2 regions of the Tumebacillus lipolyticus genome follow, and region 1 is predicted to be linked to the other one. Evidence: riboswitches for the same ligand, from Rfam matches in the RefSeq annotation. Region 1 holds a riboswitch; the other holds the start of a gene.
What was found. A riboswitch is a leader RNA that binds a small molecule or an ion and turns the genes downstream of it on or off. The one in region 1 is predicted to bind thiamine pyrophosphate.

Region 1 (14,671 bases):
CGCGAGATCGCATCGAGGTGAACGGAGTGCCGATCGGAGCGGAAGAGAAGATCTACATCATGCTGAACAAGCCGATCGGCGTCGTCTCCACCGCCTCCGATCCGCAGGGGCGCAAGACGGTTGTCGACATCGTCGGCGCCAAAGAGCGCATCTACCCGGTCGGTCGTCTCGACTTGGATACGTCAGGATTGCTGTTGATGACCAACGATGGCGATCTGGCCAACGCGATGATGCATCCGCGCCATGAGATCGAGAAGACTTACAGAGCTTGGGTAAAAGGCGTCGTCAGCGGTGAGCGAGCCAAGCAGCTCGCAAGCGGAGTGGAGCTGGAAGACGGTCAGACTGCGCCGGCAAAGGTGCGGATCATGGAGAGAGGAGCGGACGAGTCGCTGATCGAGGTCACGATTCATGAAGGGCGCAATCGTCAGGTCCGCCGCATGTTGGAGGCGATCGGCCATCCGGTCAAATCGCTGCACCGCATGCAGGTGGCGTTCCTCAAGCTGGGCAGGCTGCGCTACGGCGAGATGCGCAACCTCACGCCGCTCGAAGTGGAGCGTCTCTTCGCAGTCGCTGGAATCAAACGGTAAACAGCGGGCAACCTATGAGCAGTGAATCTGCTTATGAGGAGGCTCCCTATGAATCGATACGCGAAATATGCGACCACATCGCTCATCGCACTCTCGCTTTGTACCGCGCTCTTCGGCTGCAATCGGTCGGCCGACTACACCAGACAACCGGCTCGCGAAACGAACGAGACGCGCGCAGACCAAGGCGTGCGTTCGTACAGCGGCTACAGACCGCCTGCCGAAGATCGACAGCTGAGCGCCGATCCGCGCAATTCTGCGGTGCGCACAAGCTCCCGCAAGCCCTATTCGGCACACGGGATGGCCAATGAGTTAGCATCGCTTTCAGCGGTGAAAAGCGCGGCGGTGATCGTGGCCGACAAAAGTGTTTATGTGGGTGTGACCAGCTCGGGGGTGGAGGAGCTACCGTCCGATCTGCCAGCTGCGATCTCAGCCAAAATTCGTCAGATGGACAGATCGATCGCCCAGGTTTACATCACGGTCGATCGACGAGCGGTGCAGGTGATCAGCGACTATTCGCGCGCACTTGAAGGCGGTCTGCCGCTCGACGGCTATGAGGGCCAATTCCGCGAGGTGAGACAATCCCGGTCTTGGGTGACCGGATCTTGATAGAATGATGTTGCGCTGGAGGCCTTTCCTGAATGGGACAGGCTTCTTTATTTCATAAAGTTGTCATGATCTGTGCAGCTGTGTTTCAATGCATTCCTGTATAATAAGCTGTGGATGTTCATCAATGAAGTCTTTCACTGATATTGGGGTGTAGAGAATGTCGAACCAACTGAACCGAACCAAGATCATCACCATCTTGGTCCTGCTCATCGCGGCGCTGGGTATCATGGCTGCCGTGATCAACTTCAACCAAAAGGATAACGTGGTATCCTTAGAGCTGGGCAATACAGCGCCCGATTTCACTCTGAAAACGCTGGACGGCAAAGAGGTCTCGCTGTCAGACTATCGGGGGAAAGTGGTCATGGTCAACGTGTGGGCTTCTTGGTGTGAACCCTGCCGTCAGGAGATGCCTGCGATCGAACAAGCCTACAAGACCTATCAGGATCAAGGGCTGGTCGTGCTTGGCCTCAACCTGAAAGAGAAGCAGGTTCCGATCCAAGGATTTGCCGATACGTACGGTTTGACCTTCCCCATTCTGTTGGATACAGATGGAAAGGTGGGCACCGACCTGTATCGGGTTCGACCGATTCCCACCACCTTTTTCGTCGACCGCGATGGGATCCTGCGCAACAAAGCGGAGACGCCGATGTCCTTTTCCTACATCGAGGGCATCGTGAAGCCGCTACTTGAAGCTGGGAGATGAAGCAAGTGCAAGCAGAAACTCAGAAGAAGAAGCAAAAGAGCCTGTTTGACCACATCTGGGATTTCTTTGCTTCCGTAAAAGTCGCGATCGTCATCATCATTCTGCTGGCGGTTACATCGATCATCGGTACGATCTATCCGCAGGAGAACGCGATTCCAAGTCCGAACCCGCAGTTTTACTATGCGGATACTTATGGCAAGATGGGCGACCTCTACTACCGCTTAGGGCTGTCCGACATGTACAACTCTTGGTGGTTCCTCGCGCTCGTCCTCCTGCTTGCGATCTCGCTGATCATCTGCTCGATCGAGCGCGTGATTCCGCTCTACAAATCGCTGAAAAATCAGCCGATCGCGCGCAAGGTGATCGCCATCCGCGGCGATCGTCTCTATGCCAACCAATCGGAGGCTGATCAGTCGCGCATCGACCAGCTCGCTGAAGCGTTCAAAAAGAAGCGCTACAAAGTTCGCCGCGAGGGGAACGCTCTGCTCGCCGAAAAGGGGCGTTTGCCACGATTTGGCGCGTACATCATCCACATCGGTCTGCTGATCATCATCGCCGGCGTCTTCGTTCGGCTGATCCCCGGCGCGTACTATTCGGGGATGGTCTGGCTGAAACAGGGCGAGCGTCAGTATATCGAGGATGTCGGCTTCGGCCTGCAAAACAACGGGTTTACGTTGGAGTTTTATGATGATGCACAGACGCGAGTCAAAAAGTATGAGACAGATGTGGCCGTCTATGTCGGGGATGAAGAAAAGGCCACGAAGCATCTGATCGTCAACGAACCGCTCAAATTTAACAATACCCTGATCTTCCAGAACTCATATGATCCCAACCCGATGTTCAAACGTGGGAAAGTGGAGCTGACCGACAAGGCGAGCGGGAAGTCGTATGGTACTTTTGACATCAACTTCGATGATCCGCAACCTTCCTATCAGGTGGGCGAATATACGCTGACCATGATCAACTACTATCCGGACATCAAGGTGGAGCCAGAAAAGGGAGGCGTCTACACCAACTCCCGCGATCCGTACAACCCAGGGCTTCAACTCTCGATCTCCAAGCCGGGCATGGAAGGGCAAACGCAGTGGATGATGCCGCTCGCGCCGTTTGTCGAAGAGATGCTGGGGAAAGAGTATCAGTTCAAACTGAAACTGGTGCAGGTCGAACTGTTTAACATGACCGGTCTGCATCTGCAAAAAGATCTCGGAATCCCGGTGGTCTATGCGGGATGCGCGGTGGTTCTCTGGGGGCTGGTGCTCTGCTTCTACTACCAACATCGCCGCATTTGGGCTAGACTAGAGGATGGGGAGCTGCACATCGGGGCCAACACCAACAAGAACTGGATCGGCCTGAACAAAGAGTTTAACAAGCTGATCGCAACGGTTGGGATCGACCCGGTCACCTTCAAACCGAAGGCGAAAAAAAAGGCGGCACAGCAAGCAAAACAACAGGATACACCACAATCTGATGCTCCTCATGGGAAGGAGGGAACTGAAAAATGATGACAGCCTCAAGCATCTTTTTTGGTGCGACGCTCGTCTGCTATTTTATCTCTACGATCCTTTATGTTCTCGGTGTGACCGGGCGCAAGATGAAGATCGCAGCCGGGAAGGCAAACATCTGGACGAAGTGGGGGTACATCTTTTCCATCTCCGGCGTGCTGATGCACATCGCGGCGATGATCACCCGCGGGGTTGGTGCTGGGTTTACACCCGTATCCAACATGTTCGAGTATATGAGCTTCTGGGCGTTCACAATCATGTTAGCGTTCGTAGTGATCAACTTCTTTTATAAAGTTCCCGGCCTCGGTGCCTTTGTCGTGCCGGTCGGTCTGACCATTTTGACGTATGCGTCCGTATTCCCGCGCGAGGTCAAACCGCTGATTCCAGCCTTGCAATCGTACTGGCTCAGCATCCATGTGACGACGGCAGCGCTCGGCGAAGGGATATTGACCATCTCCTTTGCGGCAGGCCTGATGTATCTGCTCGTCGTGACAGATCTGGCCAAACAGCCGCGCTCGGCAAAGTTTTTGGAGTTTATCGTCTATCTTTTCACAGCGCTCGTTTCGTTTATCGCGATTTCGCTCAGCTTCCGCATCGGCGGTTACGAAGTGATCGCGCAGACGGCCGAAGGGGCGGCACAGCTGTACAAGATGCCGCCGATCGCGGGGCCATCCGGCACCGACCTCGGCTCGCTGACCACGTTGCTCGGCGTGTCCTTGCCGCTGTTTAACGCGCCAGGCTGGATGCAGGGAACCGACTCTGCCATTCAGTTCAACACGATCATCTGGACGGTGCTCGGCTCGCTGGTCCTGTACGGAATCTTGAGACTGATCGCCAGAAAGCCGCTCGTCGCCGTCATCTCGCGCTGGGTGCGCGGACTCGATGAGGAGATGCTCGATGAGCTCTCGTACCGAGCTGTCGCGATCGGCTACCCGGTCTTCACCCTCGGTGCGCTCGTCTTTGCGATGATCTGGGCGCAAGAGGCGTGGGGCTCCTACTGGAGCTGGGACCCGAAAGAGACATGGGCATTGATCACCTGGCTGTACTACACAGCCTACCTGCATCTGCGATTGCGACAAGGCTGGGAAGGTGTGCGCACCGCGTGGATGGCAGTCGCCGGTTTTGTCGTCATCCTGTTCCTGCTGGTCGGGGTCAACTTGCTCATCTCAGGCTTGCACGCCTACGCATAATCGAACAAAGACAGACAAGTCACCAAGTAGGAGCGGTGGCTTGTCGTTATATTCGGGGAGAGTGAAACAGATGGAGCAAACGAAAAATCCGAAGATTTTAGTCGTTGACGATGAGGAGCGCATCCGCCGTCTGGTGCGGATGTATCTGGAGCGTAACGCGTTCGATGTAGAAGAGGCGGAGGATGGTCAGGTGGCGTTGGACAAGGCGTTGGAAAACCACTATGACTTGATCATCCTCGACCTGATGCTTCCGAGCATGGATGGCCGCGATGTGTGCGCAGCGCTTCGTCAGCAGAACAACGAGGTGCCGATCATCATGCTCACCGCAGCTGGTGACGAAATGAACCGCATCCACGGCTTCGAGCTGGGGGCGGACGACTATGTGGTCAAGCCGTTCTCGCCTCGCGAGCTGGTGATGCGCGTAAAATCGCTGCTCAAACGGGCGATGGTTGCGACTGACAAAGAAGCTCCCGCCTCCGTCTCCTCTGTGTTGACCTTCAAGAGCCTGACGATCAACATGGATGCGCGGCGCGTGCTGTGCGATGGGGAAGAGGTGTCCTTGACGCCGAAGGAATATGAGCTGCTCTGCTATCTGGCCCAGCGCCCGGAGAAGGTTTTTTCTCGTGAGGAGCTGCTGCGCGATGTGTGGAACTATCAGTTTTACGGAGATCAGCGCACCGTCGATACGCACATCAAGCGCCTGCGCGAAAAGCTCGGCAAAGCGTCCGAAGTCGCGGCTTCGATGATCGTGACCGTCTGGGGAGTCGGGTACAAGTTTGAGGTGGCTGAGTGATTCGGAACAGCGTCACCGGCAAGCTCTGGCTGACGATCATCGGGCTGTTCACCGTCGTCCTGCTGCTGCTCTCAATCTTTTTGGAACAGCTGTTCGACTCCTACTTCTATCAGGCGGAACAGGATCGACTTCAGATGCGAACCAATCATATGGCAGATGTGATCGTCAACTACCGTCAGGATGTGGCACTGATCATCCTGCAGGAGCTCGCACTGGAAGAAAATGCGGTGGTCAATCTGATTCAGCCACCGCAGAGCGACCAACTGATCGCCAAACTGTCGCTTGAGAAGTTAAAGGCGCTTCGCAATGGGAATGCGGTGATCGAACGAGGGTATGAGCCGAGCTGGAATGCGGATGAGAGCAAGAAGGAGCTCAACTTCTGGGTGCTTCAGCCGCTGGTGAGCCAGGGGCAGATCAACGGTCTGCTCTATGTCGTTCAACCGATCTCCGCATCGACAGCGATGGAGCGCGTGCAGGATCTGCTCTTTTTCTCAGCGGGGCTCGGCATCGTCTTGGCGACCGGGCTTGCTTTTGTCGTCTCGCGCAACCTTTCGATTCCGATCGTGCAGATGAACAAGGTGGCGGAGCGAATGATGCAGGGCGACTTTAGTGGCAAAGTGCAGGTGGTGACCGGGGATGAAGTCGGGCAGCTCGGCCTGACGATCAACACGCTCGCCCACAAGTTGGAGGAAAACATCGACGACCTGGAGCGGGAAAAAGAGCAGTTGGCCTCGATCATCACCTCGATGACAGATGGGGTGATCTCTGCCGACCTTAACGGGGCGATCACGCTCGCCAACCCGCCTGCACGTAGGTTCATTCGCGCCCAGCAGCTCGCGGAGATCGGGAATCCTTCCGATAAGCAACTGCCGATCGATCTGCTCGCTTTCGAGAAGCAGGTGATGAAGAGCGGACAGACCGTGGTGGATGAGCTGAATTGGCAAGGGCGCATCCTCATCATCACGATGGCGCCGCTTTATGAGAAGGACGGCGATACGTTGCGCGGCGTCGTGGCGGTGCTGCGCGACATCACAGATGAGCGGATGTTGGACAAGATGCGCAAAGATTTTATCGCCAACGTATCTCATGAGCTGCGCACGCCGCTGGCGATGATGCAAGGCTATTCGGAAGCGCTGCTCGACGAATTTGGCGATGATCCGGTCCAGCGGGAAGAGCTGACCAACATCATTCTCGATGAGACGCATCGCATGCGCCGTCTGGTCAACGATCTGCTCGATCTGGCTCAGCTGGAAGCAGGCCAGTTTCAGATGAACGTGGAGCAAGTGGACATGAACCACCTGCTTCGCCGCGTGGTTCGCAAGTTTACAACCATTGCGCACGAGCGACATGTCACCCTGCAGTTGACAGGAGCGGAAACTGGACAACCGGTGGTGGTTCTGGGCGACAGCGACCGGCTGGAGCAGGTGTTTACCAACCTGCTGGACAATGCGTTTCGCCATACACCGCAAGGCGGCACGATCACCGTGCTGCTGACGCGTGAAGATTCGGTGGTACAGATCGGCGTGCGCGACACAGGTGAAGGAATACCGCCTGAGGATCTCCACTATGTGTGGGATCGATTTTACAAAGTGGACAAGGCGCGCACTCGCAGCAAAGGTGGCACAGGACTTGGACTTTCGATCACCCGCAACATCGTCCAAAGCCATCATGGAGATATTGTGGTTGAAAGTGAGCCTGGACAGGGAACCACATTTAATGTGCTGTTGCCCCGCGAGGCGATCGAAAAATAAAAAGTGGTGTTCCGACAGCAAACTCGGAACACCACTTTTTTACATTTCGGGGATCAATCGAGAGACGATGTCTGCAATCTCGTTGGAAATTCCTTCGACCGGCTTCCCGCTTTGCACATCGCGAATCAAGGCGCGGGCGCGAGTGACGGTGTCGAGGTCTGCCGAGACCACCGCTCGGTATCCGTTGCCGCTGCGCTCGACCGCCTCTTTGACCGAAAACTTGATCGAATCGATCATCGAGCCGGTGATGTTCGATTTTAGGTCGATGCCGACCAAGGCGGTCTTGCCAGCCACCAAGACGGAAGCTCGTTCCACACCTTGAATGCGGGTTACAGTTTCGGCGATGACCTTCGCTTGCTGTTCTGCAGTCTGCTGTCCTTGACCTCCTGCTACATTGATCTGTGGCGCTCGAACTTGGTAATTTGGCGACCGCGTTTCATTGACCTGTTGACGGTTGGGCGTTTTTTCGGCAGGTGTTGATCGAGTCGGAGCTTCGCCGACGCCTCGCTCTGGGAGCGCCCCTTGCTTGCCGCATCCGACCAAACTGAATGCGAGCAGCAGGGCAAGCCATCCGGCTGCTAGGGATTTTACGCGCATGATTGTCACCCTCCTTTTCGTTTAGTCTGCACAGAAAGAAAATGCGGCTCTCGTGAAAATTTATAGCGGGGGAGGGGAATGCTGTAAAAGCGAAACCACGGTGGAAGGAGATCGCACAACATGTCATGGGTGTATTATGGCAAACTATTCGACAGCAAATTTCAAGCGGGGTGTCTGGCCGCTCGCTTTCGTGAGGACTGGTGGGCCAACGGGTACAAAAGTCCCTCCTATGTGGGAATCTATCGGACAAGCAAAGGTAGATATGGTGTAAAATACATCTGCTAAACTTTGTTTTCACGTGAAACAATTCAAAATATTGTGTAATTTTGTTGGAACATGTCGCCCGATCGATCAGAAGTTCGACAAGCGAGGAGGAGAAAAACGACATCGTTTGATCGTCCAGCGGGAATCTGTCAAGGCGCACTAGACAAAAAGAGCACCTTCAGTACAATGTAATGGTGGGGGTGTATCCTATGAAGCGAACTGCACTTATTCTTTGCTGTATCGGTGTGATCGGCATGATGTTTCTTGGCGCTTACCAAAAGCCGATCAAGGTCGATCTGACGACTGTAGCTGTGATCGCGCACTGATCTGTCCTGATTTGGGCATGCTATCTTGTGAAGGCGTACAGGATGGAGGCGCAAATGACGAACGATCAGGAGCAAAAACGAGGAAACGATCAGGGGTCGACTCCAGAGGGACCGACGATTCCGAACGCGATGCGAGGTCGCGTTTCCATGAAATGGCTAACGCTGGCTGCGCTTGCGAAGCTGATCAAGCGCTTCGAGCTGGAAGGAAGCGAGCCGCGAGTGATGCTGTTGACCGCTGGCGGGCAGCTTGAAGGCACATTGTGCGAGATTCGGCCATCTTACGCCGAGAGCTATAGGAAGCAGGCAAATGGCGATCTTTCTCCAGATGTAGCATCGATGGTTACTCACATGCGCAGTGATCTGCTCGCCCTTTGGGAGCAGGAGGAGCAGAGTCTGCAACTGATCGACTCTGCGCCGATCCTCTCGCTGCGGGATGTTGTGGTGTATAGCTATGATCGTGAACAGCAGCTGTCACAGCTCACCCTGTTTGCCGATCAGGTGATCGGGTTTAGTTTGACAGCGCTCCCAATCTTATCGAATGAAAAGTCTAATCGGTGAAAGCCTTGTCAGGGCAGGGAACCGATGGTATCATGAGAAGCGTGTAATCCCCTAGGGGTGCTTCCGGAATGGAGGAGGCTGAGAGAAGGCTTTGTGCCCTTCAACCCTTGGAACCTGAATCGACTGGGTAATGCCAGCGTAGGGAAGCGGGATGGCCAACACGCAAATCTACGAGTGTGATGGAGCCGTCTCTGTGCGTTCAGAGGCGGTTTTTTTATTTCAAGCTCAGAGGTTGAGGTGGAACGATGGATTCGAGATTATATCTGGTCACTGGTCATCAATTTCTCAACGGCCGTTCGCTGGAAAGTGTGATTCGCGCCGCGATCTCTGGCGGTGTGGATTGTGTGCAACTGCGGGAAAAAGACTTTACCGGTCGCGAGTTGCTCGAAGCGGGGAGACTGATTCGTCACATCACGCGGGAGCTTCACGTCACTTTTATCGTCAACGATCGCATCGATGTGGCGCGCGCAGTCGATGCGGACGGTGTACACCTCGGACAGAGCGACCTGCCGATTCAGGCTGCACGCGACATCTTGGGGCCAGGAAAGATCGTCGGGCTTTCCACGCACAATGTGCAGGAGGCGATGGAGGCGGAACGACTCGGGGCGGATTATATCGGGCTTGGTCCGATGCGGAAGACGATGACCAAGTTGGACACCGAACCGGTCGTCGGGCCCGCAGGAGTCAAAAAGGTGCGGGAGCACGTCTCGCTTCCGATCGTCGCGATCGGCGGCATCAAAGAGGATGACGTGGCGGAGATCATTCGAAGTGGTGCGTCGAGCGTTGCGGTCGTGTCGGCGATCATCGCCAGCAGCGATGTGGAAGCGACGGCGAGGAGAATGCGTCAACTCGTCGATCACGAGAGGGGGGCACAGGGATGAACTTGCTGATCAACGGACAAGAACGGGTACTCGAAGGCGTGCAAACGCTCGCCGATGTGGTCAGCCACTTCGGTTTAAACGAGCGAATCATCATCATCGAACACAATCTGAACATCGTGCCCCGCGATCTTTATGCGGGGACGCGAGTACAGGCTGGCGACAAGATTGAGATCGTTCATTTTGTCGGCGGTGGCTTCTAGAGGATACTACGAAGAGAGAGGTGCGAGAACGATGGCAGACATTTTGAAAATCGGCTCCTATCAGTTCCAATCACGACTTTTGCTTGGCACGGGCAAGTTCCCCGACCTTGACATCCAACAGCAGGCGGTCGATGCGTCGGAGACGGAGATCCTGACTTTTGCGATTCGTCGCTTGAACATCGACAATCCGGACAACCCGAACTTTCTTGAGCGTCTCGATTTGAAAAAATATACGTTGCTGCCGAACACTGCGGGTGCGCAGACGGCAGAAGAAGCGGTGCGCATCGCCCGACTGGCCAAAGCGTCCGGCCTGTGTGACATGATCAAAGTGGAGGTCATCGGCGACATGCGCACGCTGTTGCCCGACCCGATCGGCACGCTGAAAGCGACCGAGATGTTGGTCAAGGAAGGATTTATCGTCCTGCCCTACACGTCTGATGACCCGATGCTGGCGCGCCATCTGATTGAGGCGGGTGCGCATGCGATCATGCCGGGAGCCTCTCCGATCGGTTCCGGTCTCGGCCTGCTCAATCCGCATTACCTGTCCTTTATCATTGAGGAGTGCGAAGGCAAAGTCCCGGTGATCATCGACGCTGGTGTCGGTTCGCCTGCCGATGTGGCTGTAGCGATGGAGCTGGGCGCGGACGGCGTGTTGTTGAACACAGCTGTGGCAGGCGCGAAAGATCCGGTGCTGATGGCAGAAGCGATGAAGCTGGCGATTCAAGCGGGTCGAAAAGGGTATGTGGCTGGGCGCATCCCGAAAAAGCGCTATGCGAATGCATCCTCGCCGATGGAGATGATGATCGAGTAGTTCTTTTCTTGTGGTAATTGTAGGATGCCTCGCCTTCTGGCGGGGCTTTTTTGTGTTTGATCACACAAACGAAGAATGGCTTAAAAGATGGTAAAACCTAAGTTCCTCGGAAATGAGGCCCTTTTTTTATGGATTTGAGTTGCTAAGCACACAAGCCTTTCCAAGAAGAAGAGATTCAGCATAATTTGTTGGAGGAACAATAAAGGAGGGAAATGACGTGTACGGACAATTCGGTGGGTTTACCCGATGGGCTGTTGTTTTTCTGATCATCTTTGTACTGTTCATCTTGCTCATTCCAGGTCACGATGGCGGCGCTTATTAAGACATGAGTTGAGCTGAGGAGAAGAACCGTAGTAGGGGGTTCGATGTTTGTCGGAATCATACTACGGTGTAGACGGTCACGCAGGCAGAGAATTGTAAGGCAGAGCGAATTGCTCTGCCTTTTTGATAGTTCAAAAAAGAATCTGGCGAAACCTTAAAATAGAAGAAAAAACGGCAGTCAAAATTGGCCACCGTTTTGGGAAGTCTTATATGAAGAATCTGCGCCGCCTTATTGCAAGGAGCAGGAAAAACGGGATGAAGAAGAATGGGTTGAAAAAGGGTCGGAAAAACACATTCTCCTGTTGCGACTCAGCTCCTTGATCAGCATATTCAACTTCCAATTCCTTTTGACCATCTGCATAGCCAGCAGTGTTTCCTCCTTGCATATCCAGCACAATACCGTCAGGACGCACCTCCCTTAGGATTCCTGTACGCATTCCACTGGGGGTTTGGCAATCTACCCACTGGCCTACAAGAGAACGTGCGTATTGAGGACTTACAGCCAAATCTTTCACCTCCTTAAAAGGATGGGGTAAGAAATCTAATAGGTGCCATGGACTCCTGTGCCTGGCACGAGCAGAAGGAATAGAACGAAAATGATCAGAAACACTACTGCCCATCGGGTTAGGGAACCAAAAGTTCCATACATCTTAAAGACCCCTCGCTTCACATCCGTTTATCAGATGTTTTTAGTAGCATTGAATGCTGGTCGTTTGAACAGGGTAGCAGTTGGGGATCAACAAGATAAACAGAACAAAGATGATCAGAAATACAACTGCCCAACGGGTGAAATGACCGAAGCAACCATCCATTTTTCTTTCCCTCCATTTCGATCATTGTCTTGCATTCTATGCTTGACTAAAAAGCTTGGTTCAAGGCGCACGCTCTGTATGATAAAAAATGGTTTTTAGTTCTCGTGAGGGCTATCGACACTTTTATGCGCCACCGATCCCGTACATCGTAGGAGAGGTGTTGCCGTCAGGTCCAATGAAGCACTTAGATAAGGTCAAACCTGGCGTTCCGAATGGCATCACTTGTGAGCAGGTACCGCCAGGTCCGTTAGCATTGGCTGGCGACCCTACCGATCCTCTGATCGGCGATGTGGTACTAGGCGACCCTACATGGCGGTCGAGATTGTTCCAAGTGATCCGAACACACTAAACGGTGATCTCAAACCACCTCTGCCGATCAGAGCGGAGGACGTAGGAGTTGGCCCGACTGCATGGAAGGTCAATCCATCTGATTCAAACAGCCGTATGACACTGGTTTGCAACCAGAATCCTATCGAACCCTTCATGGATGATGCGGTTCCAACAAGAAAGTCAGCATAGAAAAATCCCCGTTCGTTTGAGCGGGGATTTTTCTATACTATATATAAGCGTTTGATGGGGGGATTGTCCCGCCGCCACCACCACCACCTCCACCAGTGCCACATCCGCCTTCACAATTGTATGACGGAGCTGCTTGCGCGGAAGAAGTAGTCAATAACAGGGAAGCACCAAGCAAAGCAGTAAGGATGATTTTCTTTTTCATAATATCAATCCTCCTTTTTATATAATTATAATATAATGAATTTTATGAAAATTCAATGTTTATTTTATGTTTGAAAAAATAGCAGAAAGAATGGACTCTCTTTCTATTTTTCGTAGAGAATGAAAGATGAATAATTCCTTCAGCGGACAGAAAATACCTGGCTCAATGAACTGGATATTTCTGTCGCTTTCTATTAAAAGCAGCACACAAGACCCCGCTCATCCGAACAGGGTCTTGTGTGTGCAAACGGATTATACGGAATCCAAACGGAATCAGTCGGTTTGAAACAGAGGAAGATCAACCTTCCATCCTTGACTATACGGATTCAAACGGAAATATGGGTGCTCTAATGGATTTTGGCAGAGTGTCCTGCTAGAATAGGACTCATCGATCAGAAAAGAGGTGGGCAGGGATGAGAACAGACTATCATGTTCACACCGAGCGCGGCCCCTATACGGTAGAGTGGCTGGAGCGCTTTATCGAAACCGCCCGAATGCGCGGTGTAGAGGAGCTGGGGATCTCGGAGCACGGGTACCGGTTCAAGCAGACTCAGGCGCTTTTTGACAATGAGTGGACGAGCAAGAAGCGCACCGAAGATCTGGATGAATACATGCAGATGGTGATGGACGCGCGGAAGGCTGGGCACAAGGTGAAGTTCGGCATCGAGCTCGACTATGTGCCTGGACGGGATGAAGACATGCGTCATTTTCTGGCCAGCTATCCTTTCGATTATGTGATCGGTTCGGTGCATTGGTTAGGGGATTTCGGCTTCGACCTGCTCGAATACCGCACACGTTGGGAGGAGCGGATCGTATCGGAGATCTACGAGGAATATTTTCAGATCTTGATCAACCTGGCAGACTCTCGCCTGTTCCAGATCGTCGGTCATCCGGACGTGATCAAAGTGTTTGGGCATGAGCCGGACGATCGGGAGTTTTTGCTGAGCTGGTATGCGCGCTTGGCCGCTCATTTCAAAAAGAACGACCAGTGCATCGAAGTTTCGACCGCCGGCTTGCGCAAGCCTGTTCAGAAAATGTACCCCGCTCCAGACTTTTTGCGGGCATGCTTTCAAGCCCAGGTGCCGATCGCGCTCTCTTCTGACGCACATCGCCCAGAAGATGTTGGCGCCGATTATGACACGGCGATCGCTTACATTCGTGAGGCGGGCTACACGAACATCTGCACATTCGAAAATCGTGTGCGCACGCTGGTTGCGCTCACCTGACATCGCTCAAACAGAGATGGAGACCCCGATCGGGGTCTCCATTTTTGCTTCCTTTAGGGAGTGGAACTTGGACAGATCAGAATGCCTGTGACCGGGTCGAGCGTGCAGGATTCCCAAATCGGTGGGTCATCTGCGAGCAGTTCGTTTTGCAAGAAGATTGCACTCACAATGAATAGGGCCAGCAACAGCAATGCAAGGACGATCTTTTTCATCCACGTTGGCTCCTCTACGATTTTTTTAGCAGTCTTCGATAGTGCTGGTTTGCTAGACGAACATAGTGGATAGCCTGTCGATCCCTCCCTTTTTGAATATAATGATCGCCAAGCTTTTCTGCCGCCTCGGCAAGCTCGGTCGAAAATTTCAGTTTTTCGAACGACTCGATCGCTTGCTTGTAAAAATGAATGAACACCTCTTCTTGGTTCTGCTGCAGGGCCAGGTCGCCAAAATGACGCTTTGTGATCGCCAGTTGCAAGGGGTTGTTCATCTGTTCTGCTCTGGTGAGGCACTCTTGAAGAATGCGTCTCGCCTTTTCAAATTCACCATAGTGTATTTCAACTTTTGCCAGCGCATGAAGGGTGTTCAAGATGCTCGCCTTGTCACCAGACTGACGCTTGAGCTTGAGCGCGCGAAGAAAGTGTTTGCGCGCTTTATCAAAGGAACTGATCTTCAACTCGACTTCCCCGAGGTTGTGATAGGAGCGTGCGAGTGAGCGCAGATCGTTCGTCTGGCTCAAAATGCGGATCGATCGCTCGATCTGTTGTCTTGCCTGGGTGATGCGCCCCTGATTTTTATAGGCGGTTCCCATCATCATCAGCGTGCGCCC
Region 2 (14,671 bases), on a different contig from region 1:
GGCGGAATGATCAGCCTGTATCATCGACGTCGCCAGTTTCAAAAGCAGCAAGGATTCTTTTTTACCGAAAAAGGGGTCTGGCTGTTTCCCGAGAACTTGGGGCGACCGCTGTGGCGTCAGGCGAAAGGACACTTTACTGCGTGGCAGCAGGTGACCGGCTATAAGATCGACGGCAGCTTTGTGCAGTTTTATCAGGAGGGCGGCTCGTATGTTCAGGTGGAGTATCTGGCGGCCGACTATGAGCGCATCAAGAGCGCTTTGTCCGAACTTGGCGTCGAGCGGCTGGAACTGACCGATAGGCTGTGGGTGGCGCAGGTCGATGAGGAGCGCTTTTATGCGATGGAAGATGAGATCAACGATCTCGGCTGGGACCTGCTCGACCTGTTCCACGAGGAGCTGGAGCGGATGAGCCTGCGCCCTGAGTTTGGCGTCATGCGCAACATGCCGGGCGATCGTTTGTTCGAGGAGCAAGCGCGTTCGTGGCTCCAGTTGAACCTGCTCGATACCGACTCGTCGGAGCGGGTGGCTGCCAGCTCGTTTTTGCTGTGGCATTCGACCGGGAGCGTCGGCTATCTGCTCGGTCTGAGCGGGCAGGAGCTGATCGATCGCTTGCAGGAGTGGATGAAGAGGACGCACCGCGATGCGGAGGCGGCGAAAGAGGTGGTCGTATCATGATAGCCGGATTTCTGATCGTCTACCTCACCTGGATGTGCTTGTACGGGTTGAATGTTCCGCTGCGGGCCTATTTGGTGCGCCGCCATCAGCATGAGCACGAGGTGCTCATGCGCATCGATGTGCGGCACCAGCCGAAAGAGTCGGGCGGCAAAGTCAAAAGATGGCTGGTGCCGCTTGCGATCGGCGTCAGCATTTGGGCGGTCGTCCGCCTGATCGCAGCGGGGAGCTTGCACAATTTTAGCGATGGCGAGCGCTTGGTGATCGGCATGCTGGGTGGGCTGTTGCTGATCGCCGCGCTCTGGCCGCTCTATCAGCGAAGCGCGACGCGAAACGTGGAGATCGTGCTGTTCGACCGCCACGGCGTGACGATGGTAGCCCCGCGCTATGGCTTGCTGTCACAAGGAGCTTTCCAGATGCGCATCGAGTGGAAAGACTGTTTCGGCTACTCGGTGTTTCGCGGGCATGTGATGTTTGCGCTGCGACCGATCGGACATGTTGAGCAAGTATACGGGCAGTTCCGCCAGTCGATCCAGTCTGCGCTCAGCTCGCTCGGCATCCCGAAGCTGAACGCTTACGATGTGATCGGGTGCGAGGAGGTCGCAAGCGAGGAGCTCGCAGCGATCGAGCGCGAGGTGTTGCTGATCGCACAGGATGTGGCGGCCAGCTATTCGACAGAGCTGCTGTCAGAAGGGCTCGCGGTGGAGGTCGAGCTGCTGCACGAGCGCGAAGAGGAGGAGGAGCGCTCGGTCGAGCATGCGACCCTTCGCTTTTCACTGATCGAAGGTCAGAAGTCGCTGCACGATCTGGACTGGATGATCTGGGCGAAATATGATGAAACGCTTGAGCTGTTAGCTTTGCCTAAGCATCAATATTATGAGGAGCTGGACACGCGGGTGCAATCGCTCGTCGAGATGCGCCTGCGCGAGCTCGGTGTCGAGCAGAAGCTGACGGTGTTGCAATAGAAGAGGGGGAACGGGTTGAAACGCATCGTGCGCGGGCTGAAAAAGCTCGAACTATACGAGTTGGTGGGCATCGTGGTCTCCCTGATCGCCCTGTCGCTGTTTTTTGCCTATGGGGATGATGTTGACGCGTTACAAGGGCAGGCGGGCTGGCACTATCAGCCGGTGATCTGGATTTGGAACATCTATTCGGACTTCATTCCCAAGGCGATCTTGGCCGCTTTGCTGTTCTTGGTCAGCTTCGGCTGGTGGAAGCATCGCAGCATCGGCTGGGGACTGATGCAGACGTGGAATGGCGTGCGGATCTTCTTGCCGTTCTGCGTGCTGTTGATCATCTATCGGGCGCTCAACTTTTACATTCCGCTGTTCTCCCCGGTCGATCGAGACGGCTGGCTGATGGCGATCGACAGCTGGATTTTTGGCGAACAACCTGTCCTGTGGATGCAACAGTGGATCCATCCGTTGGCGACCGATTTCTTTAGCTTTGTCTACATGATCTGGTTTCCGATGATCTTTCTCACCCTGTTGCTGATGATGCTCAAGTCGAAAACGGCGGTCACCTCCTACGTGACCAGCGTGCTGTTCTGTTTTTATCTCGGCTATTTCTGTTACACGCTGGTACCGGCTGTCGGGCCGCTCTATGCGCTGCAACATGTGTTTACGGTCGATCTGGGCGGTGGGGCGCTCACGTCGTTGCAAAACTCGGTCGTGATCCAGGAAGACTTGAGCGTCCCGCGGGATGTGTTTCCCTCCTTGCACACCGCGATTTCCTGCGTGATGCTGTTCTATGTCGGGAAGTTCTACCGCAAGCTCCTGTGGGTCTATGCGCCGCTGGTCGTCTCGATCTTGATCTCGACCGTCTATCTGCGCTACCACTATGCGATCGATGTGATCGCTGGCATTCTGCTCGCCAGTGCGATGTGCTATTTCGGAATGAGGTGGAACGGCTGGTGGCGAGCAAGGCGAGAGCGCCAGCGCACAGAGCGGGCAGTCTCTTCACCTGTAAAAATGAGTTGAACACTCCCTTTTGAATGTGTTAAAATTTTGATAAAATTCTGAATGAGGGAACAGGGGGAGAGCTGATGGTAGAGGGGATTGGGGGATCTTCCCACCAACCGGCGATGCAACGGCATCCGGTCAAGTATGTGCAACATGATTATGCCTATCATTCGACGCTGACAAACGGGTCAAAAGTGGTGGTTCACGCGATCAAGGAGACGATCGTCACCGCATCGGTGGCAAAGGATCGGAGCCACTCGGTCGCGGGTCAGAAGATCGACGTCTTCGTGTGAGCGAGCGTTTTGAGCGTTTTGTGCAATTGTTGCACCTCCGAACATGGAGGTGCTTTTTTTGTGCATACTAGAAAGATCGGGAACGACAGGGGTGGTGAGGACAGTCATCTGGATCATCGTGATTATCTGTTTGGGGCTGGTGCAGTTAGGGTTGTTCGGGACGCTCGTCTTTTTAGAAAATCGCAATCCGAGCAAGACGGTCGCCTGGTTGATCGTGCTGATGCTGCTGCCTCTGCTCGGCTTTTTGCTCTACCTCGTGCTGGGAAGCAGCGTGAGAAAGCGAAGATTGTTTAAGCATAAACACCTGGAGGGGGATCGACTGGAGTCGATCGTACAACGCCAACTGCAGCAGTTGAGCGCAGACGAGGTGCTGTTCGGATACGATGTCGAGCAGAAACAACGGCTGGTGCGCCTGCTGCTGAACAACGCGAAGTCTCCGGTGACGAACAACAACAACTTTCAGGTGCTCACAGATGGACAGCAGAAGTTCGATGCGCTGTTTAAGGAGTTGGAAAAGGCGACCGATCACATTCACCTGATGTACTACATCTTCAAGGATGATCAGATCGGAAAAGATACGCAGCAGCTGTTGATGCGCAAACGGGCGGAGGGTGTCGAGGTCAGAGTGATGGTCGACGGGCTCGGTTCGCATGGAACCAAAAGTTCCTTTTTTCAAGAGATGCGGGATGTGGGGATCAAGGTAGCTGTGTTTTTCCCCGTCCGGTTTCCGTTCCTCTCCAATCGGTTAAACTTTCGCAATCACCGCAAGATCGTGGTGGTCGACGGGAAGGTCGGACTGCTCGGCGGCATGAACATCGGGGATGAGTATCTGTCCCGCGATCCGAAGCTGGGATACTGGCGGGACACGCATCTCTTGGTGCGCGGAGACAGCGTGCAGGTGATGCAGCGGACTTTTTTGAACGACTGGTTTTTTGTGACGCGAGAAAAGATCACCGCGGCGAAATATTATCCGCGCGCGGAGCGGGTGGGGAACATGTTGGTGCAGATCGTGCCCAGCGGCCCAGATGCGGAGTTCGAGTCGATTCGCCAGATGTTTTTTGCCGCCTGTGCGACGGCGGAGCGGCGAATCTTTCTGGAGACCGCCTACTTTATTCCGGATGACAGCATCATCATGGCGCTGAAGACGGCTGCGCTCAGCGGTGTCGATGTGCGGCTGATCGTGCAAGGGGTGCCCGAATACAAGCTGACCTATTGGGCTTCACGATCCTACTTCTCCGAAATGTTGGATGCGGGCGTGAAGATCTATCAATACCAAAAGGGAATCATGCACGCCAAAGTGCTGTTGGTCGATGATGAGATCGCCGTGCTCGGATCGGCAAATTTTGATATTCGGAGCTTCCTGCTGAACTTCGAGATCGGCGCATTTTTTTACAGTCGGGAGTTTGCCAGACGGTTGGAGGGTGATTTTGAACAGGATTTGCAGAACAGCTTGCAGGTGGAGCTGGCGAGCTTTCGGAACAGGCCGCTTCCCGAGCGGTTAAAAGAGTCGGGAGCACGGTTGCTCTCTCCGCTGTTGTAGGGGAGTTTTCGCCCATTTTATGAACCAATGCCCAGATCGGTTAATACTTTGGAAGGGAAGTCGGGAAGTACCGATAACGCCCTTTCGAGGAGGTTTGGGGTTTTGAACAGAGAGGAACGGCAATTTGCTCCGTATGAGCCGTTGGCTCGGGAAATTGAGAAGCTGGTCGATCTGGTACAGCAGAGCCAGCAGAATCAGTATGAATTTATGCAGGAAGCGTGCAAGCTGCTTCAGGCACAACAGGAAGATGTCCGCTCGCTGCTCGCGCGTCCCACCACGCAAGAGCAGATGCAGGAGATGCTCGATAAAGCGTTGGAACAGATGAACGCTCAGTTTAAGGGGGAGATCGAGCAGCAGATCCCCCAGAGCGGTGTGATCACCGATGCGGTTCCCATCCCGCTCGATCAGCCGACAGGGCCGAATGCGCCTCCTGCCGAGTTCGCTCCGCCAGAAGCGATCCCTGTCGTCAAGCCTGTCGGTCAGCCCACAGGTGCGCGCGTCCGCTTTTTCCACGCATCGCCAAACACGCCAGGTGTGGACGTTTACATCGATCGGAAAAAGGTGGCGGAAGATATCAGGTTTCAAGGGATCAGCGACTATATCCGCATCGCGCCAGGCCGGCATCGCGTGCAGGTCTTTCCGTATGGCAAGCAGGTGGGGGCGCTGATCGACTCCAATCTGACCGCCGGGCAGGGCCAAACGTATACGCTCGCCATCGCCGGGATGCAAAGGGAGATCCGCCCGCTCGTCTTCCAGGATGAACCGAGCAAGACGAAACCGGGCTTCGCTCGCCTGAAGATCGTGCACCTCTCCCCGAACACCCCAGCGGTCGATATCACCTTGCCGTCGGGCAAAGTGCTGATCAGCCACCTGATCTATAAAGAGAAATCACCCTACTTGCAGGTGACCCCTGGACGGCGCGACCTGCAGCTGCGGCTGGCCGGGAAGAAGGATGTCGTCCTTCGCCTGCCGAAGATGCGCTTCGATGCGGGTGTGACCTATACGCTCTATATTGTCGGCCTAGCCAAAGGCGAGCCGAAGCTTTCCTCCGAATTGATTCCGGAAGTATAGCGCAGGCACATCGAGCTCTTTCCTCACGAAAGGGCTTCTTTTTCTTGGAAAAAAGGGAATCCTGCTGAGGAGAGAGAAATGCTAACTACTGGATGATAGACGGAAAAGGATGTGAGGACGCATGATACAACAACCGTTTGGACGAACTGGCTGGCAGGTCCCGCTGCTCAGCTTCGGCGCACAACGCATCGTCGATGAGCACAATTGCTCCGAGCAGGAGGCGATCCAGATCGTCAACCGGGCGATCGACCGCGGCATCACCTATTTTGACACGGCGCCGAGCTATTCGGACGGCCAGTCCGAAACCCGCCTCGGGCTCGCGCTAAAAGGGCGTCGCGACGAGGTGATGATCGCCACCAAGACGAGCGATCGCACACGGGACGGCTCTTGGCGCCTCCTAGAAGGCAGCTTAAAGCGGTTGCAGACCGATCATGTGGAAGAGTGGCGCCTGCACAACATCAGGACGATCGAAGAGCTGGACGCCTGCTTCGCCCAGGGGGGAGCGCTGCAGGCGCTGCGCGAGGCGCAGGAGCAGGGCATCGTCAAAAAGCTTTCGATCTCTGGGCACACCAACCCTCAGGTGCTGGTGGAAGCGATTCGCCGCTACGAATTTGACAGCGCGTTGGTCGCGCTCTCGGCGCTCGATCATCACATCTACTCGTTCGCCCACGAGTTTGTGCCGCTCGCGCTTGAAAAGGGTATGGCGATCATCGGCATGAAAGTGTTCGCGCTCGGAAAGCTCGGCCCCTGGTATGAGCAAGCGCTTCGCTACACGCTGTCGCTTCCGATCTCGACGTCGATCGTCGGCATGGAGACGATGGAGCAGTTGGAGAAGAACCTCGCGATCGCCGAGAGCTTCCAGCCGATGTCGGAGCTGGAGCGGCTGGAGTTCTGGAAGGAGATCATGCACTTGGCCACCCCGGAGACTCTGCCGTGGAAGGCGGAGGAGTGGGGCGGAGACGCCTGGTACAGACGAGCCCAGTAGCCAAAGAAAAAAGCCAGCAGGTTCTGCTGGCTTTCGCTTTGCACATCATCAGTGGCGTCCACAGCCGCCGGAGGAGCAGTTGCCACAACCGCCGCTCGCCGCACCGCCGGGCTCTTCTCCCTTTTCCAGCGGGAGCATGTTGGCGACAGACGACACGAGCGTGTGCAGGATGCCCTGCACCACATCGTTCAAGTCTTCCTGCGCGGTCTGCAGCTCATCGATCAAGGGGATCTGGGCGATCTGCTGCAGGACGCTGTCGTATTCCTGCTTCGCCTTGATCACCGCCGGGTGTTCAAACCCGTGGCGCAGGGAGAGCTGCGAGTATTGGTTGCGCTTCGCCTTGACGACAAACAACAGCGCTTGCGCATCGCCGTGATGGGTGATCTTCTCCTCCGCTTGCCGAAAGCGCTGCATCTCCTCCGAAGAGATCAGGAGCGCCGCGATCTCGTCCGCCTTGGCCAACACGTCTGCCGATGATGTATGTTGAACAGTTCTCACTGTGACAAAACCTCCTTTGTCATAGCTACATTGTACTCTATAATGTCCATTTCTACATCGGATCGTGCAAAAAAGGGAGGGTCAAATCTTGGAACGCCTGCAAAAAGAACTGCGACAATACGCGGTGGAACTGTCCGAACACTTAGCGTTTGAACACTCGGTCGAGGACTATTGCGACTTCCTCAACAACCTGCTCGCCGCGACCGTTCGCCATCACGGGGAAGCGACGATCGCCCAGATGAGCGAGGAGACGATCATGAAGGTGATCAAATCACAAGTTCGCGAGCTGATCCAGCTCAAGCGCATCCACAAGCTGCTCAAGCGGCGGGAGCGCATCTGATCGCCCGCGCTCAGCACAGTGTCTCGCCCGCGCTCGATGCGGCGAGGTCATCAGCAAAAGCGTGGTCGAGCTGACAGAGGGTGAACCGACGCAAAGAAGACCCTTGCTGATGAAGGGTCTCTTTGCGAGCGGTCACACCCAGCCGAAGAAGCGCACCGTCTGTGCGACGAGGAAGCAGACGCCGAGCGCGATCGACGTCGGCAGCAGGATGGCGACCAGCGTCCATTTGGTGCTCTTCGTCTCTTTGGCGATCGTCCACATCGTCGTGCCGCACGGGTAGTGCAGCAGTGAGAAGAGCATCATGCAAAGTGCGGTCAGCCACGTCCAGCCGTAGGAGAGGAACAGGTTTTTCAGATCGACCATCGAGTCGAGCTCGGTCATCGCGCCTGTCGACAGGTAGCTCATGATCAAGATCGGCAAGACGATCTCGTTGGCCGGCAGTCCGAGGATGAACGCCATCAGGATGTAGCCGTCCAGCCCGATCGATCGTGCGAACGGATCGAGGAACAGGGCGGCATGCTGCAAGATGCTCACATCTCCGATCTGGATGTTGGCGAGAATCCATGTGACCACGCCAGCAGGTGCTGCGACGATCACCGCTCGCTTGAGCACAAAGGCGGTGCGGTCATAGACCGAACGGATCAGCAGGCGGCCAAATTGCGGCTTGCGATAGGGGGGCAACTCCAGGGTGAAATGGGATGGAACCCCTCGCAACATCGTTTTGGACAGCAGCCAGGAGACAGAAAGGGTGGTCACCAGGCCGACCAAGACCAAGCAGACGACGATGGCGGTCGCCGCCAGACTGCCGTAGGCGAGCCCGACCGCCCCGCCCATAAATAAGGTGGCCAGCGTGATCAGCGTCGGGAAGCGCCCGTTGCAGGGCACGAAGTTGTTCGTGATGATCGCGATCATCCGCTCGCGAGGCGACTCGATGATGCGGCATGCGGTCACGCCCGCTGCGTTACATCCGAATCCCATGCTCATCGTCAGCGCCTGTTTGCCGTGCGCGCCCGCCTTCTTGAAAAAGCGATCCAAGTTGAACGCCACGCGCGGCAGATATCCGAAATCTTCGAGGATCGCGAACACGGGGAAGAAGATCGCCATCGGCGGCAACATCACCGAAACCACCCAGGCGGTGCCGCGATACAGCCCTTCGATCAGCACGCCATGCACCCAGGCAGGTGTGCCCAACCAGAGAAAGAAAGAGGTCAGATAGCCTTCGATCCAGAAGAAAAAGTCGGCCAACAGGCCGGATGGGACATTGGCGCCTGCGATCGTGATATAGAAGACGGTGCCGAGCAACAGGAGCATCAGGGGGAACCCGAGCCATCTTGAGGTCAGCACGTTGTCGAGCCGACGGTCGAAGTCGATCTGCTCTTCGTGCATCGGCAGAAGCACCGCGCTTGCGACGATCGATTCTGTGCGCGAATAGATGTCGCTGACCATCTGATCGCGCAGGTGCGCCGTATCCTGTTGCTGCACGTCTTCCATCAGCTTTTTGAGCTGTTGATTTTGTCCAGAGGTCATGAGGGAACCACCACCTTGCCAGTTTGGATGACAGTTGGGCGCTCTTCCGTATACCGCACAAGCGCGGCGAGCACCGAATCATCGCCGTCGATCAGGCGCAGCGCCACCCAGCGCGGACGGAGGACGCCCGCCACCAGCGGTTCGACTTGCGGGAGCAGCGCGGCGACCGTCCGCTCGACCTCTTCCGAATAGGTGAGCGGCTTGGGCGTCGGGTTGACCGCTCCGATCGCCACCTGCAACAGCATCTCTTTCAGTTCGGCAAGCCCAGTTCCGCTGCGAGCTGCGATCGGCATCACCGGCACTCCGAGCTCCGCCTGAAGCTTGTCGATGTCGATGCGGATGCCTTTTCGCTTCGCTTCGTCCATCAGGTTGACAGCCACGACAACGCGATCGGTCACCTCCATCACCTGCAGAGCGAGATTCAAGTTGCGCTCCAAGTTGGTCGCATCGGTGACGACGAGCGTCACGTGCGGATTGCCGAAGCAGACAAAGTCGCGCGCGACCTGTTCGTCTGCCGATTGGGACAGCAGCGAGTAGGTGCCAGGCAGGTCGACGATGGTGAAGGAGCGCTGCTGATGGTGAAAATGGCCGATCGCGCTGCCGACCGTCTTGCCCGCCCAGTTGCCGGTGTGCTGGTTCAATCCGGTCAAGGCGTTAAAGACGGTGCTCTTTCCGGTGTTTGGATTGCCGGCCAGCCCGATGATCAGATCGTCTGGCGTCTGCAGTTGAATGCCGAACCTTTCGATGTGGGCAACGTGCGCCTCACGAGGTGATCCGGTTGATGACATGTTGCATACCCCCTTTTGCCAAACGGATTGTTCAGATGCGCGCGACCGTGACGAGCGACGCTTCCTCCCGGCGCAAGGCGATCACCGCGCCGCGAATGCGATAGGCGACCGGGTCGCCAGCAGGGCTCTTGCGAAGCGCCTCGATCATCGCTTGCGGAACCAGCCCGAGGTCGAGCATGCGCCGTCTCTGCTGACCGGTGGCGAGCAGCGAGATCACCCTTGCCCGCTCTCCGATCGCAAGCTGAGTCAGTGGAATTGTCTCCATGTTCAAACCCTACCTTTCCCGACGTTCATCATCTATGAAGGATAAATGTTTCCTTAGGGAAACATTTTGGCTGAAAAAAAGATGGCACTTTCATTCTATTTCCGAGGAGATAGGTTGGTGACATCAGACTTTTAGATACCCTCAAAAAAGTTTCGTGAGGGAAAACTTTTTTCTTTACCGAAAATTATAATACGAAGATCTTTCTGGTGCAACAGAATAATTTGCAGTTGTGCGAAAGAATTTCTTGATAAGGTTGACAGGTGTGTTATTATATCCCATACTACTATAAGGTTCTGATAATAAATGCAATAGGGGCAACGGTTGATGACAGAATTACAACGCAACTTTTGGCTGATGATGACGGGACGTTCCATCTCCAAACTGGGCGATACGTTTCATTTCTTGGCGCTATCCTTGATGATCTATGCGAAGACAGGATCGGCGCTCAGCGTCGGACAGGTGATGGTCGCCTCCTATTTACCGATGATACTGCTCGGCCCGTTTCTGGGCGTGTGGATCGACCGCTTGGACAAGCGCAAGCTGGCGATCACCTGTGAGCTGATCCGAGCAGGCGTGGTGCTCTCCATCCCGTTTTTGCCGCACGTGTATTGGATCTACACGCTGACTTTTGTGACGGCGATGGTCGGTTTTGTCTCCTCGACCTCGCAGAGCGGGCTGGTGCCGCAGCTGTTCCCGAAAGACCAGCTGCTCGGCTATAACGCAAAGATTCAGACTGCGATGCAGGCGATGGCGATCGCAGGCCCGGTGCTGGCAGGGATCGTCATCGGTCTCTGGTCGTACACCGCCGCATTTATCGTCGATTCGGCAACCTTCCTATACTCGGCGACAACGCTGACCCTGCTGTCCGTCTCGGCCAAGCAACTATCGAAGAACACCGGGGCGAAAAAGGACAGGCAATTCTGGAAAGAGCTAGGCGAAGGGGCGCGCTACATGGTGAGGCTGCCGCGCGTGATGAATGCGACGGCGATCATGTTCACCGCGATGATCACCAGCGGCATGTTCAACGTGTTGCTCGTCGTCTTTTCGAAGGACATCATCAAGGTGAGCGATTTGCAGTTCGGCTGGCTGGAGGCGGGCATCGGAGTCGGGCTGGCAGCCGGAGCGGCCACGCTCAACCTCTGCAAAAAGCTGGATCTGCTGCTGATCGTGCGCGTGGGCATCCTGGTCGACGCGATTTTTATCGCCGTGCTCGGCACGACCAACTCCTTCTACACAGAATGGTTGACGCTGGTGATGATCGGGATGTTCTCCGTCATGGCGATGATCTCGGCGGCGACGATCATCCAGACGGAGGCGGAGCAGGCGTACATGGGGCGCGTGCTCGGGTTTTACAACACCGTTTTCATGGCGGGAACGGTCGGATCGATGGCGCTGGCTGGCGTGGTGGAAACGTGGTTCTCCGTGCGGGACATCTTCATCTATGGCGGGTTGGCCACCGCGTTGGCCACCTTGCTGCTCTCGATGCGTCGCCTGCGCAAAGCGGAGAGCCCAAGCGCTGCGACCAAAGGGGCAGAAGTATGAAAAACGAGCTTTCCCGATCAACGGGAAGGCTCGTTTTCTTGTCGGGCGGGAAAGGTGCACCCCAGCAGGCGGTAGACGCTGTAGATGCCGATGTAGCCCGCGGCGGATAGGAAGATCAGATTGTTGAAGATCTGATGGATGTGCGTGGTGAACTCGGTGTTCATCTGCTTGATCTCCAAAACGCTAAGTCCAGAGGTGATCAAAAAGAGCAGCGCAGCGACGGCAGCCAACAGATCGAACAGCCTGGCGATGCGCGCGTTGCGCAGGGCAAAGAGCACCAGCGGGAGCAGAATGATCCCCGCGATCAGCAATAGACGCATCGGAACGCTCCTTTGATAGATGTACAGCATGCTTGCAGATCGGCTTCAGCAGCGGGCTGATGATCGCGGAAAAAGTTTTGATCATCACAGCTGGACGATCTATTGGTAGCATGAGCAAATGAATGGTAAAGTATCCCTAAGAGAGATCGAAGGAGTCGGAAGATCGAATGAGACAGTTTCGAATTACGCTGTTTACAAAAGAAGGCTGCACGCTGTGCGATAAGGTGAAGCCGATCCTCGCGCGAGTGGGGGCGACCTACCCGCTGCAGGTGGAGGAGTTTGACATCACCTGCGATGAGGCGGTGTATGCAAAATATTGGGATAAAATCCCTGTCCTGCACGTCGACGGGGAGGAGGCGTTCGTCTCGAAGATCGCCGAGCACTGGTTGCGACGCTATCTGGAAGAAAGAAAATAGGAGGAGGAACGAGAATCCAGCTTTACAAGAAGCTCGTCCTTCCACTACAATGGGTGAGGAAGTCAAAACTGAATGAAGCGCAGTTGCTAGGGGTGCCAATGATGGCTGAGAAGCACGAACGTGCTAACCCTTTCACTCGATCCTGGGTAATACCGGCGTGAGGAAGTGACGGCATTGAACGATCGTGTACGCATCTTCTGCCGGTTTTCGGGAGAAGTTTTTTTTATGCGATTGTCGCTTTGTTCGAGGAGGAAAATGGGACATGAAGAATAGTTATGTCGTCAATTTCAGAGAAATCATGATTACGGTCATCCTTGCTGTGCTTTGCGGGTTTATCTACATCGCCTGGGCGCCCCTGTACTACCTGCTGGACGGGGTATTCCCTGGCGGTGGTGAGATCATCTACGGCACCTGGTTCATCGCAGGCCCTTTGGCCGCCTATATTGTCCGAAAGCCGGGCGTGGCGCTGATCGCCGAGATGGCTGCCGCTTCGGGCGAGCTGTTTATGGGCAGCCCGTGGGGCTTGCAAGTCCTGCTCTATGGCTTGGCGCAGGGCGTTGCGACCGAGCTGATCTTCGCGCTGTTCCGCTACCAGAAGTTTAACGTGAGCACGATGCTGCTCGGCGGGGCGGCTGCTGCGGCTGCCAGCCTGCTGTTCGAGGGGCTGACCGGCGGCTTGGCGGAGCTTGCGACCGGGCCGATGATCGCAAAGATTGCGATGCGCACGATCTCCGGCGCGATCCTCGGCGGTCTCTTGGCGAAGATCATCGTCGATCTGCTGGCAAAAACGGGGGTTTTGAACAACTACGCGATCATCCGTCAAAAGATGGAGAACCCCTTCTAACATGTTGAATCTGACAGATAAGACACCCTTTCTCGGCTGTGAGAGGGTGTCTGTACAATTTTTTGACCGCGATACCCCCGCGCTGCAAGATATTTCGATCCGGATTGCTGAAAAAGAGTCGGTGCTGCTGCTCGGGCCGAGCGGCTGTGGCAAAAGCACGCTCGCGCAGGTGCTCTCCGGCATCATCCCCCGCTCGATCGAAGCGTGGATGAAAGGGGAGGTGTACCGCCCCGACCGCGTCGGCGTGATGTTTCAAGACCCTGATGCGCAGTTTTGCATGCTGACCGTCGAGGATGAGATCGCCTTCTCCCTGGAAAATCGGCAAGTTCCGCCTGCGCAGATGCGCGAACAGATCGAGCGGCTGATGCGACAGGTAAGGTTGGATCTGCCGCTCGACAAGCGGATCGCTGAGCTGTCCGGCGGGCTGAAACAGCGATTGGCGCTCGCCTGCCTGTTGGCGCTTGAGCCTGATGTGCTGTTTTTTGACGAGCCGACCGCACAGCTCGACCCGGAAAACACGGGACAGGTGTTGCAGGACATCGCCCGCCTGCGGGGCGAGAAGACGCTCGTGATGATCGAACACAAGCTGGAGAGCGTGATGGAGTGGATCGACCGGGTGTTTCTGTTCGGTCCCGACGGCGCTTTGCAAGGGTCGGGCAAGCCGGAGCAGGTGCTGCGCGATCATCAGGAGGCGATCAAACGCTACGGCATCTGGACGCCGCGGATGTGGCCGGTGACGTGGCGAGAGCTGCTCGACGACCCGCAGCACGAGCTGTCGCAGCGCTTGGAGCGACAGTGGCGAGCGGGGAATCGCGAGGCGGGCGATGTGGAAGGGGCGAGGATACAGGCTGAGCTCTTGGGTGCGGAGCCTGCGACGAAAGCTCCGGTCAGCCCGTCCGATGCGGGCCAGCACAGCGGGCGGGAACCGCTGTTGCAGGTGCGCGATGCAGAGCTGTGCTATCGAAATGGGCAAGCGGTCTGGTCGGATGTGAACGTGAGCGTTCAGCCGGGCGAATGGGTGGCGATCATGGGGCCGAACGGAGCGGGAAAAAGCACGTTTTTGAAGATGGTCGGCGGCCTGTTGCCGGCGAAGAGCGGGCAGGTGCTGCTAAAAGGCATCGAGCTTGGGAAGTACAAATCGGACGCGCTGTATGACTGCATCGGGTTTGTCTTTCAAAATCCGGAGCACCAGTTTATCGCCGACACGGTGTTTGACGAGGTGGCGTTCGGCGGCAGGTTGGCGCGCTGGCCGAAGGAGCGGGTCGAGCGGGAGACGGAGCGACTGCTGGCAGACTTTCACCTGCAAGCGGTGGCGCAAAAGAACCCGTTCACCCTGTCCCAGGGGCAAAAGCGTCGCTTGAGCGTCGCGGGGATGCTGCTGAAGAATCAGGAGCTGCTCTTGCTCGACGAGCCGACATTCGGTCAGGATGCGGCGACGACCCGCGAGCTGGTCGAACGCATCCGCGAGCGAAATGCGGCGGGCACGACGGTGATGATGGCGACACACGATGTCGAACTGGTCGCGAGCACCGCATCGCGGGTGCTCGTGTTCGCAGAGCAGGGGCTGCTCTTCGATGGAACGGCGCACGAGCTGTTCTCGCGTCCCGAT

Region 2: another riboswitch for thiamine pyrophosphate. It lies ahead of ACFSOY_RS17805 (ECF transporter S component); the one in region 1 lies ahead of thiE (thiamine phosphate synthase).

What each region holds. Positions count from the first base shown of each region.
Region 1 covers NZ_JBHUIO010000002.1:584,045-598,715, reverse strand. Annotated here, with positions in the region: gene ACFSOY_RS02220 (pseudouridine synthase) at 1-587, shown strand, start outside; gene ACFSOY_RS02215 (YhcN/YlaJ family sporulation lipoprotein) at 636-1,193, shown strand; gene ACFSOY_RS02210 (redoxin domain-containing protein) at 1,351-1,896, shown strand; gene resB (cytochrome c biogenesis protein ResB) at 1,902-3,398, shown strand; gene ccsB (c-type cytochrome biogenesis protein CcsB) at 3,395-4,588, shown strand; gene ACFSOY_RS02195 (response regulator transcription factor) at 4,659-5,381, shown strand; gene ACFSOY_RS02190 (ATP-binding protein) at 5,378-7,132, shown strand; gene ACFSOY_RS02185 (YhcN/YlaJ family sporulation lipoprotein) at 7,172-7,729, opposite strand; gene ACFSOY_RS02180 (hypothetical protein) at 8,374-8,877, shown strand; TPP riboswitch at 8,921-9,039, shown strand; gene thiE (thiamine phosphate synthase) at 9,123-9,758, shown strand; gene thiS (sulfur carrier protein ThiS) at 9,755-9,958, shown strand; gene ACFSOY_RS02165 (thiazole synthase) at 9,990-10,769, shown strand; gene ACFSOY_RS02160 (DUF2642 domain-containing protein) at 11,297-11,596, opposite strand; gene ACFSOY_RS02155 (hypothetical protein) at 12,459-12,623, opposite strand; gene ACFSOY_RS02150 (histidinol-phosphatase HisJ family protein) at 13,036-13,848, shown strand; gene ACFSOY_RS02145 (hypothetical protein) at 13,902-14,060, opposite strand; gene ACFSOY_RS02140 (tetratricopeptide repeat protein) at 14,075-14,671, opposite strand, start outside.
Region 2 covers NZ_JBHUIO010000011.1:314,530-329,200, reverse strand. Annotated here, with positions in the region: gene ACFSOY_RS17880 (hypothetical protein) at 1-675, shown strand, start outside; gene ACFSOY_RS17875 (hypothetical protein) at 672-1,637, shown strand; gene ACFSOY_RS17870 (phosphatase PAP2 family protein) at 1,653-2,651, shown strand; gene ACFSOY_RS17865 (hypothetical protein) at 2,717-2,926, shown strand; gene cls (cardiolipin synthase) at 2,985-4,466, shown strand; gene ACFSOY_RS17855 (DUF4397 domain-containing protein) at 4,569-5,537, shown strand; gene ACFSOY_RS17850 (aldo/keto reductase) at 5,659-6,522, shown strand; gene ACFSOY_RS17845 (YlbF family regulator) at 6,571-7,020, opposite strand; gene ACFSOY_RS17840 (hypothetical protein) at 7,109-7,360, shown strand; gene ACFSOY_RS17835 (nucleoside recognition domain-containing protein) at 7,493-8,851, opposite strand; gene ACFSOY_RS17830 (FeoB small GTPase domain-containing protein) at 8,884-9,675, opposite strand; gene ACFSOY_RS17825 (FeoA family protein) at 9,707-9,940, opposite strand; gene ACFSOY_RS17820 (MFS transporter) at 10,265-11,482, shown strand; gene ACFSOY_RS17815 (hypothetical protein) at 11,500-11,802, opposite strand; gene ACFSOY_RS17810 (glutaredoxin family protein) at 11,970-12,218, shown strand; TPP riboswitch at 12,297-12,399, shown strand; gene ACFSOY_RS17805 (ECF transporter S component) at 12,481-13,062, shown strand; gene ACFSOY_RS17800 (ABC transporter ATP-binding protein) at 13,064-14,671, shown strand, end outside.